Regions from separate parts of the Cytobacillus dafuensis genome, predicted to be linked through region 1. Evidence: riboswitches for the same ligand, from Rfam matches in the RefSeq annotation. Region 1 holds a riboswitch; the other holds the start of a gene.
What was found. Region 1 has a riboswitch for FMN ahead of FSZ17_RS15155 (ECF transporter S component). Riboswitches for the same ligand answer to the same signal wherever they lie in the genome.

Region 1 (10,319 bases):
ATTATAATTGAAAAGCTATCGTAAAAGGGAAGGATTTACAGAAAAATCCTTCCTTTTTTATTAGGAGAAAAAGTATAATAGTTCAAAGAGGAATCTATATTCAAATGTAACTTTTATTTAGTTATATACGACTATTTTATTGAACGGGGAGGGGAACTGATGGACTCCGTTTTTGATGAATTATATAGAAAATATCATCATGATGTTTTTCAATTTCTTTTTTATATGGTCAAAAACAAGGAACTTGCTGAGGATCTAGTTCAGGAGGTATATATTAGAGTTCTTAAATCCTATGAACGTTTTGAAGGAAAAAGCAGTGAGAAAACTTGGCTTTTTTCTATTGCTAGAAATGTTGCGATCGATTCTTTCAGAAAACAAAAAGGATGGAAACAAAGAATATTAGAGAAGTTTGACTGGACGACACAGCAGGTAATGGATGAATATCCAATACCTGAAGAAATTGCTATTCAAAAGGAAGAGATTCAGCTCATTTATCAATGTCTTGACCATTGTACGGTTGATCAAAGATTAGTTATTGTTATGAGATATATGCATGAGCTTACGATTACAGAAACAGCTGAAGCATTAAACTGGACTGAAAGCAAGGTAAAAACGACTCAGCATAGGGCCTTAAAGGTTCTTAAAGGACATATGGAAGATAAAAGAAGAAAGGAGGGGATGGATATTGAGGAAGTCAGAGTGGAGCGATGAGCAGATAGAGGAATTATTAGGCCAACTTCCTAAAATTATAGATGAACGGGATCCGCAGGAAATTTATCAAAACATTTCAATAAAATTAAGCAGGCGAAAGCATAAAGTTTGGATAATGCCAACTGCAGCGACTGCAGCAGCTTTACTCTTATTATTCATACTTGTTCCCAGCCTATTTAATTTTCAGAATACAGAAGAAAAATCAATGGAATCAGCAGATAAATCTTCATCAGGTGCCGAGATAGCAATGGAAAAAAAGAATATAACCCAAGACAAAGAGCAAAATTCTACCAATGATGAAAGTGCAGTACCTTTTGCAGCAAAAGAAAGCAATGATATGAATGAAAATATTGGTTTACGCTCAATAGAGGCCGAGGATCAAAGTACGGCTGTTTATGAAGAGGATATTGCTGGTCGCGAAGTTTTGACTTATGCTATACCCGATGATAATGTCGAATTTATTGTGCCTGTAAGTATTATTGTTTCAAATGAAGAGAATAAAACAAAATTTAAACTTTTTGAAGATAATATGAAAAGGCTTACTGAGAATGACTGGGGTTTGTACGATTATTACCCTTTAATGGCTGAATTAAAATATGAAGAAGATAAAAAAATATTAAATTTTGATGTTCCAGCAAATCAGTCATATAGTTTTTCAGGTTCTACTGAGAATATTTTATCTCAGGTTTTAACCAGTACGATGAAGTCTTTAAATATTAAAGAAACTAATTTTTCAACAGATGGAAATCCTGGAATTGATTTTGGGTATAATGGGACGATTGAGAAATTTGTGCCTGGTGATGATCAGTTTGGAAACCATGCTTATTATTTTTATTATCCTAGCAAGGCAGAATCAAAACCATTTATTGTTCCAAATAGTGAGGAAGTAAGTACAATTGAAGATGCGTTTTCATCAATGAGAAAGGGAACGGGAAATGAGAAATTAATTCCTTCTATTCCTGAAGATATTCAGTTTGAAACAGTAAAGGGTCCTGCAGAAAACAAATTGACGATTCGCTTTAAGAAAGGCTCTACTATTAATGACGACGCCAAAACATTGCATACAATTGAAGCCATTCTGCTAACAGCAAAAGAATTCAATTATGATGCAGTGAAATTGGAAAATGCACAAATAGATAAAATAGGAAAATTTAATTTAGATCATGAAATTAAGGTTCCAGTCGCAGCTAATAAACGAACGATAACCCATTAATTGTTAAGACGATCCATTTGGTTCGTCTTTTTCTATATAGTCAAAATGCATATTTTACTTTATGTGGTTCTAAATAGGATCAAGTCAGCATAGTGTGAATATTGTAATAGAGGTCTAGGATTATGTAATGATGTAGGAGGAAAAAATGCGGGATTATTTAAAACGATTTATTATTGCATGTTTAATGGGGCTTTGTATCAGCTTATTATTTATAGGAGGAAGTATGTACAAGCTCTAGGAATAATGATAATGAAATATCAATTTTAGAAAAATGTTAAATAAACCTAAAAAAGACATTAATAGACATCTGTAAAAATGTAGGATGTCGGTTAATGTCTTCTATTTTTTTATTAAAGGATAATCCGATTTATTGAGACGATAATTTTACAAAACAATAGTTATATGTCAATTCAATTGATTGTGCATATTTAACGTGTAATCGCTTTAATTTAATAAAGTCGTTAGATTGTCATATTTATCACTGATTAAAGTTGACGAGTAAACCTTTTCATTTTTTATGCTTTCAAGTATAATATTATTTGTAAAATACAATACGGTCTATCTTCGGGGCAGGGTGAAATTCCCGACCGGCGGTGATGAGAGGTTTCTCTAAGCCCGCGAGCCTTTTTAAGAGGAGACATTTATCCGATATCAATTTTGGATAATATCTTTGCTTGGGCAGGATTTGGTGTGATTCCAAAGCCGACAGTATAGTCTGGATGGGAGAAGATGGAGGTTCTGCAGACGTTCAAAAATTGCAGGTTATTTGAACGTTTATTTAGTGAGCCTTGGAAAATCTCCCTCAAGTGTCATACTTGGGGTTTTTATTTTGTCTGGGCTTAACTTTGACTGCTGAACCTTTCTTCTTTAGGAGAGATAGTCCTAATTAGGAGAGAGGAACATGAATAGATTTTCAGTTAAAGCTTTAGTTTCAATTGGGATGTTAAGCAGTATAGCTTATGTATTAATGCTGTTGAATTTTCCGATGCCGCCATTTCCGCAATTTCTTATGATTGACTTCAGCGATATCCCTGCATTAATCGCAGCGTTAATCTTTGGACCAGTGGCTGGAATTTTAGTTGAATTGTTTAAAAATATTTTAGATTATTTCATGACAGGTAGTGCTACTGGTGTACCTGTTGGCCATATTTCCAATTTTATTGCGGGTATTTTGTTTGTTCTACCAACTTACTATGTGTATAACAAGCTAAAAACAAAAAAAGGCATGACTTTTGGTTTAGTAGCTGGAACGTTTATAATGGCAATTATGATGAGTGTGTTAAATTATTTTCTCATTTTACCTGCCTATACATTCTTCTTAAATATGCCTGCCATGTCAGCGCCTGAAATGCGTACAATGATTATAAAAGGCATTTTGCCGTTTAATATTATAAAAGGTCTAATCATTACGACCGTATTTATGCTTATTTTTGCAAGGATGAACACTTGGATTAGCAAGCAAAAATCATTAAAAAGTGCAGCTTAATATTGAAATTAAAAAAGCAACGGCCTGCACCGTTGCTTTTTATTATTGATTCTATAAAAAACTCCCTTACATCTTAGAGTAAGGGAGCAATAAATAATTTATATCAAGAAATGACTATTCAAATTTAAGTGGGTTGCCATCAAATGATTCATCAGCAACTTTAATTGAATCTGTTGGGCAGCCTTCGAAAGCATCCATCATGTCATCAATTAATACATCAGGAATTTCAACAATTCCTTGGTTATCATCTAGAGTAACGAATGCAATGCCTTCATCATCGTAATCGTAAATATCAGGTGCAGCTGCTCCGCATGCTCCACATGCAATACATGTTTCTTTGTCAACAATAGTGTACTTTGCCATGAAAAATTACCTCCCAAAATAATAAGCGAATTATTCTTAATTTTGATCTTTTATAAAGATGGAAACGAATTCCTCATCCCTATTGTAAAACTGAATGCTTAACTTTTCAATAGGAAAAGTATTGAGAATGCTTATCACACAAGGTTCTTAGAAAAGTAAGAATTAAAGAGGTTCTCTATTTTCATTCGTGATAGAATAAAAATAGAAGTATTTTTAAACTATACTAAATTGTATTATTAATTCCTTAATAGTATACATATATGGTGATCGAATGAATGACTCTTTAATAAAGATGCTAATATTATTTTGTTTACATCGTATTGATGCTCAGCGAACCATCTATTCAATTTTTCACTTATTGAAGGGGAAAAAGTCTGCTCAAACTATACAAGATGCTCATTTCTTTCAATTAACAAACCTTTTCCATACTTTTACTGACTTAACACGTATTGAATTTGAGGAATTGGTTTTGGAAATGGAAAAACAAGGATTTCTAGAAGGCTTTCCTCAGCAACGCTTTCGATTAACTTCAGATGGATTAAACCAGATGAAATTGTTTTTTGAGAAACAGCCAATTCCTAAGTCGTTAAATGGTTGGAAATTCCATCAAGTAACAGAGCTATTTTGGGAAAGGCTGTCACTAGCGGTACAAGTCGTTTCGCATTTGAAAAGCTGGGATTCAAAGTTTATCCCGATTCAACGAAAAAAAGAAGTTCATTTTTGGCTTAAAGGTTTTATACAAGGTACTGGGTTGAACAGAGAAGAACTCGGCGTTAAACTTTACAAAGAATTAGTAGAGTGCCTTGAAGGATATAGAGAAATTGACCCTTCGTTACTTGTATTAAGATTAACAGGGTATCAGATTATTGGACTTACCTCGAGCCAAGCTGCTGAAAAAATGAACTTGGATAATGATACTTATCAATTCCGGTTTAAAGGACTAATTCATTATATGCTTGAAACTATCCAGGCGAATCCGACTGATTTTCCAATATTGAGATTGTTTGTAACGGAAGATAAAGAAAATGTATCACTAACTCACTCTGCAAAGAAGACTTATGATTTGATCAAAAAAGGCTTCTTTATAGAGGAGATTGCCCGAATTCGAAGACTTAAAAGAAATACAATAGAGGATCATATCGTTGAAATATCATTAAACTGCAGCGGTTTTGATATTTCCTCGTTTGTTTCCACAGAAAAACAAGAATTAATCTTAAATGCAATAATGGCGAGTAATTCAAAACAGTTAAAGCAAATACGACAATTCATACCAGATGCAGATTATTTTGAAATTCGCTTAGTATTGACTCGAGTTGGTGAAAAAGTATGAAGCTTGAAGATGTGCTCCAAAAGCATTTCAATTATTCTTCTTTTAGAATTGGTCAAAAAGAAATAATTTCCTCCATTCTAGATGGGAAACATACAATAGCCATGCTTCCAACTGGTACTGGTAAATCGTTGTGCTACCAATTGCCAGGATATTTATTAAAAGGGAAAATAGTTATTGTTTCTCCTCTTTTGTCCTTGATGCAGGATCAAGTGGAGCAGATGATGATGAATGGTGAAAAGAGAGTGATAGCTTTAAATTCCTTTTTATCACATGAGGAAAAATATCAAGCTCTGCATCAATTGAGTAAATATAAATTTATTTTTTTATCGCCAGAGATGCTTAGATCCGATCAAGTAATGAATAAGCTTAAAGAAATTGGTATTGACTTATTTGTAATTGATGAAGCCCATTGTATTTCACAATGGGGATATGATTTCAGACCAGATTATAATAAGCTTGGAGAGATTAGAGAGAGATTAGGGTCGCCATTAACACTTGCATTGACGGCAACAGCCACCCCTGAAGTTAAAGATGATATTATCACTTCTCTAAAAATAGGGGAATGGGAGGAATTTATTTATTCTGTTGACCGTCCGAATATATCGTTAATAGTGGAAAGCATTAGAACTTATAAAGAGAAAACGGAAAGATTGGTTGAGCTTATTACGAGTTTGGAAGGGCCAGGAATTATATATTTTTCAAGTAAGAAATTGTCTGAACAGATGGTGTCGTTATTTAAAGAAAGAGGATTCAGTAAGGTAGCTGCATACCATGGAGGATTGGAGCAAGAAACTAGAATATTAATTCAGCAACAATTTATCCAAGGTCAACTAGATGTGATTTGTGCGACAAGTGCTTTTGGAATGGGAATAAATAAAGATAATATTCGCTATGTCATTCATTTTCACATGCCACTTCAGCTTGAATCATATTTACAAGAAATTGGGCGTGCTGGAAGAGATGGAAAACAAAGTCTAGCTCTATTACTATATTCCCCTGGGGATGAGCAACTTCCTAATCAGCTCGTTGAAGGAGAGCTGCCAAGTGATGCACAATTAGATTGGTTATATAAATGGCTGATGGAACATCGTGAAGCACTGAATAATTTAAGCCTTTTTGAAAGTGAAATAAAAAGAGTTTCAGGGTTCACAGACAACCAATGGAGAATGGTCGAAGCCTTTTTACAGTGTAATAATGGAGCCCACATAGAAAAAACAATTGATCAATTAAAGAAGTTCATAAACGAGCGCATGCTGATAAAGTTGAACAAGATTCAAGAAATGTATAGATGGACACAATTAACGGAGTGCCGTAGAAAAAAGATCTTGAACTATTTTAATGAAGAAAAGACAATAGAGATGAAGAACTGTTGTGATTGCTGTGGAGTTGATTATAGTGAATTCTATTCCTTTATAACAAAAGAGCCTTCTATTAAAATTGAGTCTTCTTTTCATTGGAAAAATCATTTGGCAGAAATACTTTTAAGTGAGAGAAAAAATGAAGAATAAGTATTCAGAGTTAATTAAAGAGCTTTCAGACAGGGAGCTGCTATTTCATTTATATTTAACGCAAGTAATCCTATTAGCAATATCAGCCATATTAGGCTTAATATTATTTGATCATATCTCAGATTTTCTTAATCTCTTTTTACTACATGATCGGAATATGTGGCTTATAGGTGGAATAGCTGGATTGCTGGTAGTTATGCTTGATATTACTTTAATGAAGTTTTTACCTCATGCTTATTACGATGATGGCGGATTAAATGAAAGGATATTTCGAAATAGAAGTGTCATTCATATCGCATTCATTGCTGCAATTGTTGCTTTTTGTGAGGAGCTATTATTTCGTGGTGTTATTCAAACACATTTTGGACTAGTGGTATCAAGTATTGTATTTGCTGTTGTTCATTATCGTTATATTTTTAATTGGTTTTTGTTTTTAAATGTAATTGTATTAAGCTTTTTAATAGGATATATATTCTTGATAACAGACAATTTATTTGTGACTATATTTATGCATTTTATTATTGATTTTTTACTAGGAATAGTTATAAAATACCGTAAACATATAGGAAGGGATATACCATGAACAAAGAAGGCCCTTATAGAGATCAAGCAGAACGGCTTCGGAAGAAAGTGTATAGGAACATGGAGCCAGAAGACATGACAGCAGAAAAAGCTTCTTTACCACCAAGAAGCAGGCTTCATCGAGAAAAAAGGCAAAAAAGTAAATGGAAGGTTAAATATCCTATTATACGTCTTCTAGCTTTAATGTTTATTCTTCTGCCAATTGCGATATTCAGCATACATTATTCTTTAAATAAGGATAAGCCTGGTAATGCAGAAAAGGTTAGCACAGATCAGCAAGGGTATGAAGCAGTTGGATATGAAAGTGAAAATGAGGATAAAGAGACAAAGATAGAGGAAAGAGAAGAAGTTCCGGATAAAGATGATTCGTCAGTAGATGATTCAGAAAAGAAAGTAGAAGGATCCGTCCCTGTTCCTAAAACGCAAGAAGAGGAGAATTCGGATAATAAAGGGTCAGCAGTTCCTTCAGAAAGTGAACTAAATCAACAGGATAAGGAAGTTCAAGAGGCAGATGATAAAGGTGTAATTTATCATACTGTGAAGCCGAATGAAAACATTTTTCGGATTGCACTTAAATATCAATCAGGAGTCGATATAATAAAAAAAGAAAATAACCTGAAAAGTGATGAAATTCAAGTAGGGCAAGTTTTAGTCATTCCAAAAAAATAGATTCTTATTCTCCCTATCATATAGTGAGGTACAAGCTCATAAACTAGAAAAAAAGGGTATGTGAACAATTATTGTTCGTTTTCTTAATGGGCTATGTAGATGGAGGGGGAACAATGGAGTCATCAATAAAACTGTTAGATGATCGAACTGATCAGGCTACAAGACAAATGCTTCAAAAAGTTGTTGAAAGGAAAAGAAAGTTTGATAAATATAAATTGAGGCATTTAATTATTATGTGGGCAACTGTATTTTTGTCATTTTTCTACTTTTTCTATATTTATCAAACCATAATGAAGCCTTATTCCTATTCATTTGCTTCTATGTTCTCGACATATGTCAACCAGTCTGTTAATTTTTATTATCTAATATTTATTGTTGGTTTGTACGGGCTTATGAATTTATTGCGAGAGAAAAGGGAAAAAGCAGAGAAAGAATATCATGCTTTACGATGTGAAATCATTGACAAAAGTAAAGATCTTTGGAAAAAGGAAGATGAATGGAAAAACAGGCATACCGTTTTTGAAATGATGAAAGCAAATTATGATATTAATTTGTATCATGAAAATAAATAATTTAAGCAGAATCAAAAAAAAATTGCCTGCTTCTTTTCCGAAGGGTATGTCTACTAAAATACCCTCTTTTTCCCTTGTTCATCCTTTAGAATCTCAACAGCTTCTCTGAACCTTTGTGAATGTATGATTTCCCTTTCCCTTAAGAAACGTAAGCTATCATTTAAGTCGGTATCATCACTCATATTGATGATCCATTGATAAGTTGCGCGTGCTTTTTCTTCTGCAGCAATATCCTCGTATAAATCAGCAATTGGATCACCTTTAGCTTGTATATAGGTGGCAGTCCAAGGTGATCCAGCAGCATTCTCATAATAAAGTGCATTATCATGATTAGCATAATGAGCGCCTAGACCAGCTGCTTTCATTTGTTCTGGTGTTGCATCCTTCGTTAGCTTATACACCATTGTGGCAATCATTTCTAAATGAGCAAACTCTTCTGTTCCAATATCTGTGAGAAGTCCGATGACCTTATCTGGAATGGTGTAGCGCTGATTTAGATATCGTAAAGCAGCAGCAAGTTCTCCATCTGCTCCACCGTATTGTTCTATTAAGAATTTTGCGAGCTTTGGGTTACAAGTACCTACACGAACTGGGTATTGCAATTTTTTTTCATAGACCCACATATCTATTCAGCCCCTCCTTCATAAACAACTTCTAAAATTCGTTTTACACTTGCCATGGCCATGGAGTATCAACCCAATTCCATGGTTTTCCTGAATAGCTATGCCCAAATTGCATAAGTGGACCGAATTTGCTTTCAAATGCCCTGCTAATTTTTTTTCTTTCACTTACATAATGGTTAAATTGATTGATAGTATCCTCATCATCATTATGGGTATCTAAATATAAGGTGAGTTCCACTAATACAAAATCAACAGCTTGGAGTTGTTCTAATAATTGATAGTAATCGGCAGGCATTTGTTTCATTGAGACTGCCCCCTTTTGGCTTTTTCATATGGACTATACCAAGGATCATAAAAGGCCTTCCATAGTGTACCAGCTCTTAATGCCTCTGTTGGTGAAAATTGAGGGAGATTTGGAGGCTGAAAACCCATATAGAGATTGGGTGGGGTCGAATACGTTTTTACTGTAATAGGCTTACAAGGATCAAAGGGGCTAATATATGGATGCCAAGCTTTTTGAAGTGTAAACATGTTGTCCCTCCTCTTATGTGACTCATTCAATCTTATGACAAAAATTTATAATTCATGTTAGATATAAAAAGGGATTTTAAATATTATTGTAGAATTATTAAATACGCAACTGTAAATAATACTTTGAGGTGATTGAAATGTTTGTCAAAAGCGTTATGATTCCTAGACATTCTAGTTATACGATTGATCACGAATCATCAATTAAGGAAGCACTCGAAAAATTAGAAGAGCATCATATTGATGGATTACCAGTTTTAGATGGTGATACCTATCTTGGTGTCGTAACAAGGTACAGAATCTATGAAAACTATTTTAATGCTGGACAAACGAAGGAAGATTATTTGCAGAATACAAAAGTGAAGGATATTGCAACCCATAAGGATCAATATCTTAAGGGGAATGAAATTTTCGAGAAAACTTTCCTTAGTTTGAAGGATTTCCCACTTCTTGCAGTTCTTGATGAAAAACAGAAATTTGCAGGGATTGTTACACGATTTGATGTCCTAAATCAATTCCAATCTGCATTTGGAATGAATAAACCAGGTGTACGTATTGCCTTTACTGCATCTGAAACAGAAGGAAGATTGGCGAGGTTGTCAGAAATAGCCCATCAATTCCATGAGCATATTATTTCCATTGTAACCTTTGATGAGACTGATAAGCTAGTTCGCAGAATCGTGATGAAGATTGAAAAGAAGGACAATATACAAAAATTTATAGAAAAACTAGAA
Region 2 (10,319 bases), 220 kb from region 1:
GTGGTTCTTTTCTTTTTTGCTGCTTTCTTTTTTGGTTTCGTTTTATCAATGGATGCTTGTAGGGCTGCCATTAAATCGGTCACATTCGTTGTAGGCTCTTTTTCTACTGGGGTAACAATCTCCTTGCCAGTACGCTTCGAATCAATAAGCTCTAATAAGGCAGTACGATAATCATCTGTATACTTTTCAGGCTCAAAATCTGATGTTAATTGGTCAATTAAAAGAATGGCTGTATCAATTTCTTTTTTCGTTACCTTATCTTCAGTTGGAACATTAGGTACATCTTCAGATTTTCGAACCTCATCAGGGTAATGAATGGTCTCCATAACCAAGGTATTCTCATAAACACGAAGAACAGCAAGCTGTTCCTTAGAACGAATAATAATTTTTGCTAATCCCACTTTTTCTGATTCTTTTAATGCTTTACGTAATAACGAATAAGCTTTCCCTCCGCCATCGCCAGGAGACATATAGTATGTTCGATCATAATAGATCGGGTCAATTTGATCCATTTTTACAAAATCCATTATTTCAACTGCCTTATCTTCATTTTCCTTTTTTAATTTTTCCAAATCCTCATTCTCTAGGACAACAAATTTTCCTTTGGTATATTCGTACGCCTTTACAATATCCTCATTTTTAATTTCCATATTGCATACAGGGCACATTTTTTCGTATTTAATCGGGGAATGACATTCTTTATGAAGATTTCTCAGCTTAATATCCTTGTCCTCTGTAGCAGCATGAAGCTTAATGGGGATATTAACTAGGCCAAAGCTAATGCTTCCTTTCCACATTGTATGCATATTATTACTCCAATCATGTTTTTACCTTTAATTTGCGTGAAACCTATGGATGCATACATAAAAACTTATGGAAACTGAGTAGCAGTAAATGATAATGGAAAATCTATAATGACTGCCTATTTGATAGATATGGAAAATGCATTTGGAAAGGTTGTTGTTTTCTTATATGAAGCCAATGCTGCCAAGTTTAACATTTGAGGTTCCAAAAGGGAATGACTGGCTCTACGAAGTGAAATATGATGGATTTCGTGCAATATTACATTGGGATCATAATGAAATGTCATTAATAAGCAGAAATGGCAAGCCATTATTAAACATTTTCCCCGAAATATGCTCATTTCTTGAAGCTAATAAAGAAAAGCTCAAACCTTATCTTCCCTTAACATTTGATGGAGAGCTCGTCTTTTTAGAGAATGCATATAAGTCTCAATTTTCTACAATCCAAGTAAGAGGAAGAATGAGATCTTTGAGTAGGATCGCTGAGAAGGCAAAGGCATCTCCATGTCATCTCCTCATTTTTGATGTCCTTAAAATAAAAGGAAAACCCTTGAAAAACGAGGATTATCTATCGAGAAAAAAGACACTGTATGATTTTTTTAAGAAATGTAACCTTCCATTAATGCCTGATGAAATGAATACAAAGCTTGTACAATATATTCCCTTCTTTAATGACTTTAATGAAATTTGGGAAAAGGTTGTTCTTTTCAACGGAGAAGGAATTGTAGCAAAGCAAAAAACGAACAAATGGGAAGAAGGAAAAAGAACAACATTATGGTTAAAATATAAAAATTGGAAATATGTTTCGTGTTTTATCACTGCATACGAAAAAACAAATGGATACTTTTATGTCAGTGTTTATCAAGACAATATGGTAATATCCATCGGGCAATTCATTTTTGGCTTAAAGCCAGACGAAAAAAAAGCATTATTTGAAATTATTAAAGCAAATAAAACAGATGAGGATAATAAATATATTTATGTTGAGCCGGCAATCTGCGTAGAGGTCAAATATTTGGAGCTGTATGAAGGGCAGATGCGAGAGCCTCACTTTCACCAATTTAGATTTGATTTAAGCCCAAATGATTGTACCTACCATCAATTCATTCAAAAGCAAAAGAATTTCCCATCTGATATTGATGTGACACATCCTGATAAACCTTTGTGGGCTGAACCATCGATTCAAAAAATCGATTATATTCATTATTTACAAGAAATCTCACCCTATATGTTGCCTTTTCTTAAAAACCGATTATTAACTGTTATACGGTATCCACACGGTATTTTTGGAGATCCTTTTTATCAGAAAAATTGTCCAGAGTACGCTCCAGAGTTTGTTGAAACTGAAATGTCAGACGAGATAAATTATATTATTTGCAATCAATTAAAGACACTTCTCTGGCTTGGAAATCAGCTAGCATTCGAATTTCACATCCCTTTTCAAACGACTCTTAGTAAAGGACCGAGTGAAATTGTATTTGATCTAGATCCGCCATCCAGAGATGCATTTGGTCTAGCCATTAAAGCTGCCTTGTTAATAAAGGAAATTTTCGAGCAGCTTGAATTGATTAGTTTTATTAAAACGTCAGGAAACAAAGGACTGCAAATTTATTTACCATTACCGGAAAATACATATACTTATGATGAAACAAGATTATTTACAGCTTTTATCGCACAATATCTTGTAACAAAGGATCCTGCTTCTTTTACCATTGAAAGGATGAAAAAGAATAGAGGCAACCGACTTTATGTCGATTACATTCAGCATGCAGAAGGAAAAACCATTATTGCACCCTATTCACCAAGGGGTACAAAGGAGGCGACCGTAGCTGCTCCTCTTTATTGGGAAGAAGTAAATGAACATCTAAAGGTGGAAAATTTTCAAATACCACAAATGATAAAACGAATTCACAATAAGGGAAATCCCTTCCATACTTATTTCGAAGCGAAAGAAAAACAAAAATTCGGACCAATATTGGAGATTTTAAGAAATAAAAACCTGCCCTCTTTATGAAGGCAGGTCCTACATTAATGAATTAATCTTTCCTCGGATACTAGTTCATTCGACCAATTTAATGATTCTGCATATAGTTTAAATAAGTCTTTTTCATCAATATTCATATCCTTACATTTTTCACTTATTACATTCCATTGAGCAGTTTCGACAGCGAGAACAAGATCAAGAACTTCCTTTAACGGATTTCCTTTCCCATTTAAAGCATCACAAATATCTTCTTCAAGGGGAAGATCCTTTAATATCACACTCATCGGAATACTTAAGATCGAATCCATAATTGAAAACATTCCTGTCATAAAATAACTTGGAGAAGGATTTCTTTTCATTTTTATTTTTTCAATTTCCTCACACATTTTTGCTCTCGTAAGACTCAATTGAATGGTTTCCTGTGAAATCTCTCTTTTCTCAATTGTGGACTCGCGTACTGCGAGCACATAAATCCATTTTTCTAACTCTATTAGACCTAGCAAAACAACGGCCTGTCTGATCGAATTGATTTTTTGTTTTGGTCTGTATGCAGGTGAATTGATTAATTTTAATAATTTATACGATAAGGAAATATCCCTCTCGATTAATTCGGTAATTCGGTCTATACATGGATCGTTCGTCGACAAGCTTTGTATCATTTCATAATAGGACTGAAAATATGTCGGAACATCACGAGTTGATAATACCGTTGGTTTAGCAAAGAAATAGCCTTGAAAATAATGATAACCCCTTCTCTTTGCCTCTTCAAATACCTCTCTCGTTTCAACCTTTTCTGCAACCATTTTTAAGTTCATATTTTTGACAATGGCTTCTACTTTGTCTCTCATTTCTTTCGGTGTAAACAGGAAATCAACTTTTACGATATCTATATGTTTCAAAAGTTCGTATGAATATGAATTCTCTTCATTAAAAACATAATCATCAAGTGCAATTTGATACCCTAGCTCCTTTAAATCTTTACATATCTGTACTAATTCTTTACTTGGTTCTATAGATTCAAGAATTTCAACAACAATATCACGCGGCCGGAAATAAGTTGGTAGTCTAAGTTTAAGTAGGTTTTCCGTAAAATTAATGAAGCAAGGCTTTCCATTTGAAAGCTTGTCAATTCCAATATTTAAGAAGCTGTTGATGATGAGCTCAGTTGTCGCTTGATCCCCATCCATATCAGGATATGCATTTTCATTTTGATTTCTTCGATACAAAAGCTCGTATCCGTATACATCTTCATTTGCATTAAAGATGGGCTGTCTAGCTACAAAAACCTCCATAAATTACCCTCCGACAAATTCTGCATGTATGATCGTAATTATTTTATACGACATAACTAATTAAAGTTGTCGAATTATGTAGTAAATGAAAAAAATTTATATTTTTGAAAAAATATATCATGCGCATGAAAAGAGGAGCACTTAAATAGCGCTCCTTCATTTCGTATATTAGAAGATTTATTTGGACATCTGTTTGTACAAATTTCCCATCTCTATTGCCCCAACTGCAGCTTCCCATCCCTTATTGCCTGCTTTCGTTCCAGCACGTTCAATCGCCTGCTCGATAGTATCTGTTGTCAGAACACCGAAAATAATCGGTATGCCGCTTTGCATTCCTATAGCAGCAACCCCTTTTGCCACTTCATTGCTAACGAAATCAAAATGTGGTGTTGCGCCTCGAATGACTGTTCCAAGCGTAACAATTGCATCAAAGTCGCTGGCTTGAGCAAGTTTCATGGCAGTTAATGGGATTTCGAATGCACCTGGAACCCAAACAACAGTCACATCTTCATCCTTTACACCATGACGCTTTAAAGCATCTTCAGCCCCACTTAGTAATTTCCCGGTAATAAATTCATTAAAACGTGACACTACAATCCCAATTTTTAATCCTGTCCCTACTAAATGTCCTTCAACCACTTTCTTCATTTTTCTTCTCTCCCTTTTATAATTTTAATAAATGGCCAAGCTTTGCTTTTTTCGTTTTTAAGTATGCTTCATTCTCATTTTTAATAGGCATTTGTAATGGGACACGCTCAACAACCTCTAAACCGTAACCCGCTAATCCGGCAATTTTCCTTGGATTGTTCGTCAAAAGCCGCATTTTCTTTACACCTAAATCCCTTAATATTTGAGCGCCTACCCCATAATCACGCAAATCATCGCCAAATCCAAGTTTATGATTTGCTTCAACCGTGTCATATCCTTCTTCTTGAAGCTTATAAGCTTTCATTTTGTTAATGAGTCCAATACCTCTTCCCTCTTGCCTCATATAAAGAAGAATTCCCTTTCCCTCACTTTCTATTTGGGAAAGTGCCGCTTCTAATTGTGGTCCACAATCACATCTATTGGAGCCGAAAACATCTCCGGTAAGACATTCAGAATGGACTCTTAACAGCACAGGCTCGTCCTCTGTAATCTCTCCTTTTACTAAAGCAATATGCTCTTTTCCATCCATCGTATTCGTATAACCCACTGCTTTAAACAAACCGAATTCTGTAGGAAGCTTGATTTCAGTTTCTCTCTTTATATATGAGTCATGTTTTAATCGATATTCGATTAACTGTTGAATCGAAATCATTTTTATATCAAATTTTTTGGCTATGAGCTCAAGATCCTTTACTCGCGCCATTGTTCCGTCATCCTTCATAATTTCGCAAATAATTCCAGCTGGTTTTGCTCCCGCAATACGCGCCAGATCAACTGCAGCTTCCGTATGGCCAGCTCTTCTTAAAACTCCACCTTTCTTAGCAATTAAAGGAAAAATATGGCCAGGACGGTTAAATTCTTCTGGACGGGCATCATCATCCAGCATTTTTTCAATAGTCAAAGCCCTCTCGAATGCGCTAATTCCCGTTGTTGTTTCTACATGGTCAATCGAAACAGTAAACGCTGTTCCACGACTATCTGTATTTCTCTCAACCATAGGAAGCAATTTTAGTTTTTCAGCTAATTCTTCAGAAATCGGTGTACAAATTAAGCCTCTTCCTTCTTTAGCCATAAAATTTACTGTTTCTGGTGTTACGAACTCAGCAATGGAAAGAAAATCACCTTCATTTTCCCGATCTTCATCATCACAAACAATAATGACTTTCCCTGCTTTTAAATCCTCAATGGCTGCTGTAATCTCACTAAACATGGTGCCTTCCTCCTTATGTCGCTTGATTTATTAGAAAAACTTGGCGTTCGCCAAGTCCTTTTTGGTGAATGCCTTAGTTTTTCTTATGCGATCTTATTAGCAGGTATTTAACTAAAAAAACACTTTACTTTAGTACGTTAATAAACTTAAACTTTCCTATTAGCTTATAAAAAGCCATTGCTTCTTAAAAAATTTTCAGTAATACCTTTGCCCTGACTTGATTCTGTTTGCTCTTTTTTCATAAAGGAATACATATATTTGGCAAGCATATCAAACTCAATATTAACTACATCTCCAACACTTTTTATTCCCAGGATAGTATCCTTTGCTGTGTGTGGAATAATGGATACTGTTACGGACTGATCTGTTATTCCAAAAATAGTTAAAGATGTTCCATCAATTGCAATGGATCCCTTGTTTATTACTAGATGATTTAATGAACCTGGAATAGATATGTCAATGTAAATGGCATTTTCTTTTTTCCTCTTGTTTAGAATTTTTCCAGTTCCATCTACATGTCCCGTTACAAAATGCCCCCCAAAACGCCCATTTGCAGCCATAGCCCTTTCTAAATTAACCATCGTTCCTTCCTTAACTGAAGATAAGGAGGTACTTTTAAACGTTTCAGGCATCACATCTGCGGAAAATTCTTCACGTTGGAATTCAGTAACAGTTAGACATACTCCATTGACTGAAATGCTATCACCAAGCTGGATATCTCTTATTATTTTTGTAGCTTGAATCGTTAATTTAATTGTGTTTCCATTTTGAATGGCTCTTTTTACAGTTCCAAGCTCTTCTATGATTCCCGTAAACATGACAATTCTTCCTCCTCTAGAGGCCTAGCTATAATTTTAAGATCACATCCAATTGTTTGTACTGACTTGAACTTGAGTTTTTTTGCATGCTCGACAATCTCAATACCTTGTCCACCAATAAAAGGGATTGCGGTTACTCCGCCAATTATTTTTGGTGCAACATATAAAATGATTTGCTGATAAGCATTATTATCGATAAAGGAGGAATGAATCTCGGAACCTCCTTCTACTAATAACGACATTATGTTTCTTTTTCCTAACTCTTTTAGCACTTCCGGAATAAGAATAGTTGGCTGTGATAATGGTACAACTTCTACATCAAATTCTCTAAAGTTTGCTACTTTTTCTAAATCTATCTCATTTCCAGTAAAAATAATCGTATTTACCGCTCGATCTTGTATCACATTTGATTCAAGAGGAGTCCGTAAATACGTGTCTAATACAACTCGAATGGGATTTCTTCCACCTCGGGGCAGTCTGGTGGTTAAATGTGGATTATCATGAATAATGGTATTCACGCCTGTTAAGATTGCATCATGTTCATGTCTTAATTGGTGAACATCTAATCTGGATTCTGGAGAGGTAATCCATTTGCTGTCACCTGTTTTTGCCGCTGTCTTTCCATCCAAAGAAACAGCTGCTTTTATTGTTACAAAAGGAGTTTTCGTTTTAATAAAATGAAAGAATGGTTCATTCATGGCATGGGCTTCCTCATTTCCTATGCCAATTTCAACTTCAATCCCAGCCTCTTTTAGTTTGGCGATTCCTTGTCCAGCAACGAGAGGATTTGGATCGAGTCCTGCTACGATTACCCTTTTGATTCCTGAATTTATTATCAAATCAGCACAGGGAGGAGTTTTACCATGATGGCTGCAAGGTTCAAGAGTCACATATAGATCTGCTCCTCTTGCTTGTTCACCAGCTACATTGATGGCATGGACTTCTGCATGTGGTGTTCCTGCTCTTAAGTGTGCACCAAGTCCAAGTACTTCACCATTCTTGATAACTACTGCTCCAACCTTTGGATTAGGGCTAGTTTGCCCTCTTGTAGCTTGAGCCATTTTTAAGGCTAAATCCATATATTCAATATCATGCATTTATTTGTAGTTCCCCCTTTCACTAAAATTCTCCAACAAAAAACCCCGCACACAACTCATGTACGGGGCATAATCGCATAACGAAATAAGCGTTAAAAAAATGATTTTTTTACGCAAATAATCATTCATTTCTTCTCCCATCCAGACTTTAACTGTCGGCTTTGGAGTTTCACCAAATCCACCGTTTTCAACGTATTGAAACCGGGTCACGGACTAAGAGGACAGTACCTCATCACCGCCGGTTGGGAATTTCACCCAGCCCCGAAGAAATCATATTCGAATAATTAAATAGTATCACGAGGTTTCCGAATAAACAATGTGTATGTCTCAAAGCATAAAAAAAATTGAAACCATTAGCCTTTAAGATCGTATATTACTCATCTGATAATGGAAGGATTTATGTGTTGTGATTGAAACAAAAGAACAATTATTTCATGAGCTTAAAATATGTGAAAAGTGGGAAAAAGAGCAGAGCGACCTTTGGTTTTGGGAAAAGCTAGGGCGGCTTCCATTCAAGCTTTTAGACAAGTTTACACCTGCCTTTTTGCAAAAAAAAATCGGCGTGATTATTGATGAACTAGGTCAGTATGTACAATCAGGAGGAAGATATTTAAGCTCGGTATCCTCCTTAAAAGCATATTACCCAAAAATGGATGTTACAACTTTGGAGGATGTAAAATCACTTCCGATATCTACAATGGACGATGCGGTAGCAAAGCTTACAGGCAATCGAAAGAAACTTGCTACCATTCAAGGGGCTGGTACTGGGTTTGGAGGATTTCTTACTATATCAATCGATATTCCCATGTTGCTGGGAATTCAGTTGAAAACTCTACAGGATATTGCCATTTGCTACGGATATAACCCAGATGATACGAAGGAAAGATTATACATCGTAAAAATTCTGCAATTTGTCTCTTCCGATATTGTTGGAAAAAAAGCGATCTTACAGCAGCTATCCATAATTGATTCTCCAAGTGAAGGTCCAAATAGAGAGGTCATCTCGGAAATTCAAGGATGGCGGGAAGTAGTCTTTACATATCGGGATCAAATCGGTTGGAAAAAGCTGTTTCAAATGATTCCTATTGCAGGACTCTTATTCGGAGCAGTCATTAATCGATCTGCGGTTACCGATATTTCTGAAGCAGGAAAGATGCTCTATCGAAAGAGAAAAATTAATGAACGATTATCACTAGAAAATGAAAAAGAAAGAAGCTGCAATGCTGATGAATAGCCTTGCAGCTTCTTTCATTAATTATGGAATGACAAAGTTAAAATTACTTGTTGATTTCCGCTGCAGGCACTTAGCGATCGCGGGCGGTCCGGAAGCCTCCTCGTCGAAGAGCGCTCCTGCGGGGTCTCCCTTTGACTCGCTTCTCCCGCAGGACATTGAATAAGCTTCCTAGAATAATCAACGCACGAAGGAAATGCGAATGCATTTTCGAGGATCTCGCGCCTTCCGCTCCAATCAACAACAAAATAGGATTGTCCACAATGAGCATTAACACACCTTATGGAATAAAGTATAACTTTTTTGAATCAGAGAAATATCTAGCTGTACTTTTATGGTAATCGTTTGATTTCATGCTCCATTACTTCTTCATTTACAGCTCCTAACACTTTTTTACGAATAACACCATCTGAGTCGATAAAAAAGCTTGTTGGATACACCCTAATATTATAATCATTAGATGCACTACCTATTTCATCAAGCGGGATTGTGAAGGTTAGTTCATTATTTTTTACGAACTCATCAACATTGGTACGGCTTTTCTCAGAAGTCGTAACATTAACCGCTAAAATTTCAAAACCTTCGTTTTTATATTTATTATATAATTTTTCCATATAAGGCATTTCAGCCTTGCATGGCGGACACCAAGTAGCCCAAAAATTCAATAAGATTGTTTTCCCTTTATAATCACTTAGCTTCACAGTATTACCTTCCAAGTCTAATAATTCAAAATCCGGGGCTCTATTCCCCTCTTCTAAACCGACTGGAAGCTGATCAGCATTTTCTATCTTCTCGTATTTCTTCGGTTGTTCAAGATTATTTACAATACCTTTTTCTTTAAGGATTGTCTTGTCAATTATAAATAAGCAAAGGATGATAATTCCCGCTACCAGCAAGAATTTTTTCATTCAAACACCTCATTAATGTAATCCAGAAGGAAGTTTAATTGATTTAATCATACTATATCAAACCAATTGAAGCTATTGTTCTGCACTAGAGGCACATGATTGTTGAAGACATCTTTTGATCTTTAAAATGATAGAAGTGAAAAATTAGTGATTTGTAGACTGAAACAGTTTTACTAAAAGTGCATATACAAGTAGCTTTTCCTCCACGGGCAATTGTTGTTCAAATATTAGTATGGGCGTATTCGGATCTTTAAATCTTTTACCCCACTCTATCGGCATCCAACCTTTACGCAATCTCGCAATATTTTTGCAGCCCTTTAAAAACTGA

Region 2: linked by a shared signal. The riboswitch ahead of ribD (bifunctional diaminohydroxyphosphoribosylaminopyrimidine deaminase/5-amino-6-(5-phosphoribosylamino)uracil reductase RibD) and the one ahead of FSZ17_RS15155 (ECF transporter S component) in region 1 are both predicted to bind FMN.

Annotation. Positions count from the first base shown of each region.
Region 1 is NZ_CP042593.1:3,175,824-3,186,142, reverse strand. It holds gene sigX (RNA polymerase sigma factor SigX) at 160-711, shown strand; gene FSZ17_RS15160 (GerMN domain-containing protein) at 686-1,924, shown strand; FMN riboswitch at 2,481-2,659, shown strand; gene FSZ17_RS15155 (ECF transporter S component) at 2,826-3,410, shown strand; gene FSZ17_RS15150 (ferredoxin) at 3,525-3,773, opposite strand; gene FSZ17_RS15145 (YpbB family protein) at 4,045-5,103, shown strand; gene FSZ17_RS15140 (RecQ family ATP-dependent DNA helicase) at 5,100-6,611, shown strand; gene FSZ17_RS15135 (CPBP family intramembrane glutamic endopeptidase) at 6,601-7,194, shown strand; gene FSZ17_RS15130 (LysM peptidoglycan-binding domain-containing protein) at 7,191-7,862, shown strand; gene FSZ17_RS15125 (YpbF family protein) at 7,976-8,434, shown strand; gene FSZ17_RS15120 (manganese catalase family protein) at 8,488-9,057, opposite strand; gene FSZ17_RS15115 (spore coat protein CotJB) at 9,101-9,361, opposite strand; gene FSZ17_RS15110 (spore coat associated protein CotJA) at 9,358-9,588, opposite strand; gene FSZ17_RS15105 (CBS domain-containing protein) at 9,726-10,319, shown strand, end outside.
Region 2 is NZ_CP042593.1:2,951,012-2,961,330, forward strand. It holds gene ku (non-homologous end joining protein Ku) at 1-806, opposite strand, end outside; gene FSZ17_RS13990 (DNA ligase D) at 973-2,817, shown strand; gene FSZ17_RS13995 (EAL and HDOD domain-containing protein) at 2,832-4,079, opposite strand; gene ribH (6,7-dimethyl-8-ribityllumazine synthase) at 4,257-4,727, opposite strand; gene FSZ17_RS14005 (bifunctional 3,4-dihydroxy-2-butanone-4-phosphate synthase/GTP cyclohydrolase II) at 4,744-5,937, opposite strand; gene ribE (riboflavin synthase) at 6,102-6,755, opposite strand; gene ribD (bifunctional diaminohydroxyphosphoribosylaminopyrimidine deaminase/5-amino-6-(5-phosphoribosylamino)uracil reductase RibD) at 6,737-7,852, opposite strand; FMN riboswitch at 7,978-8,125, opposite strand; gene FSZ17_RS14020 (EcsC family protein) at 8,259-9,086, shown strand; gene FSZ17_RS14025 (peroxiredoxin family protein) at 9,416-9,991, opposite strand; gene FSZ17_RS14030 (hypothetical protein) at 10,136-10,319, opposite strand, start outside.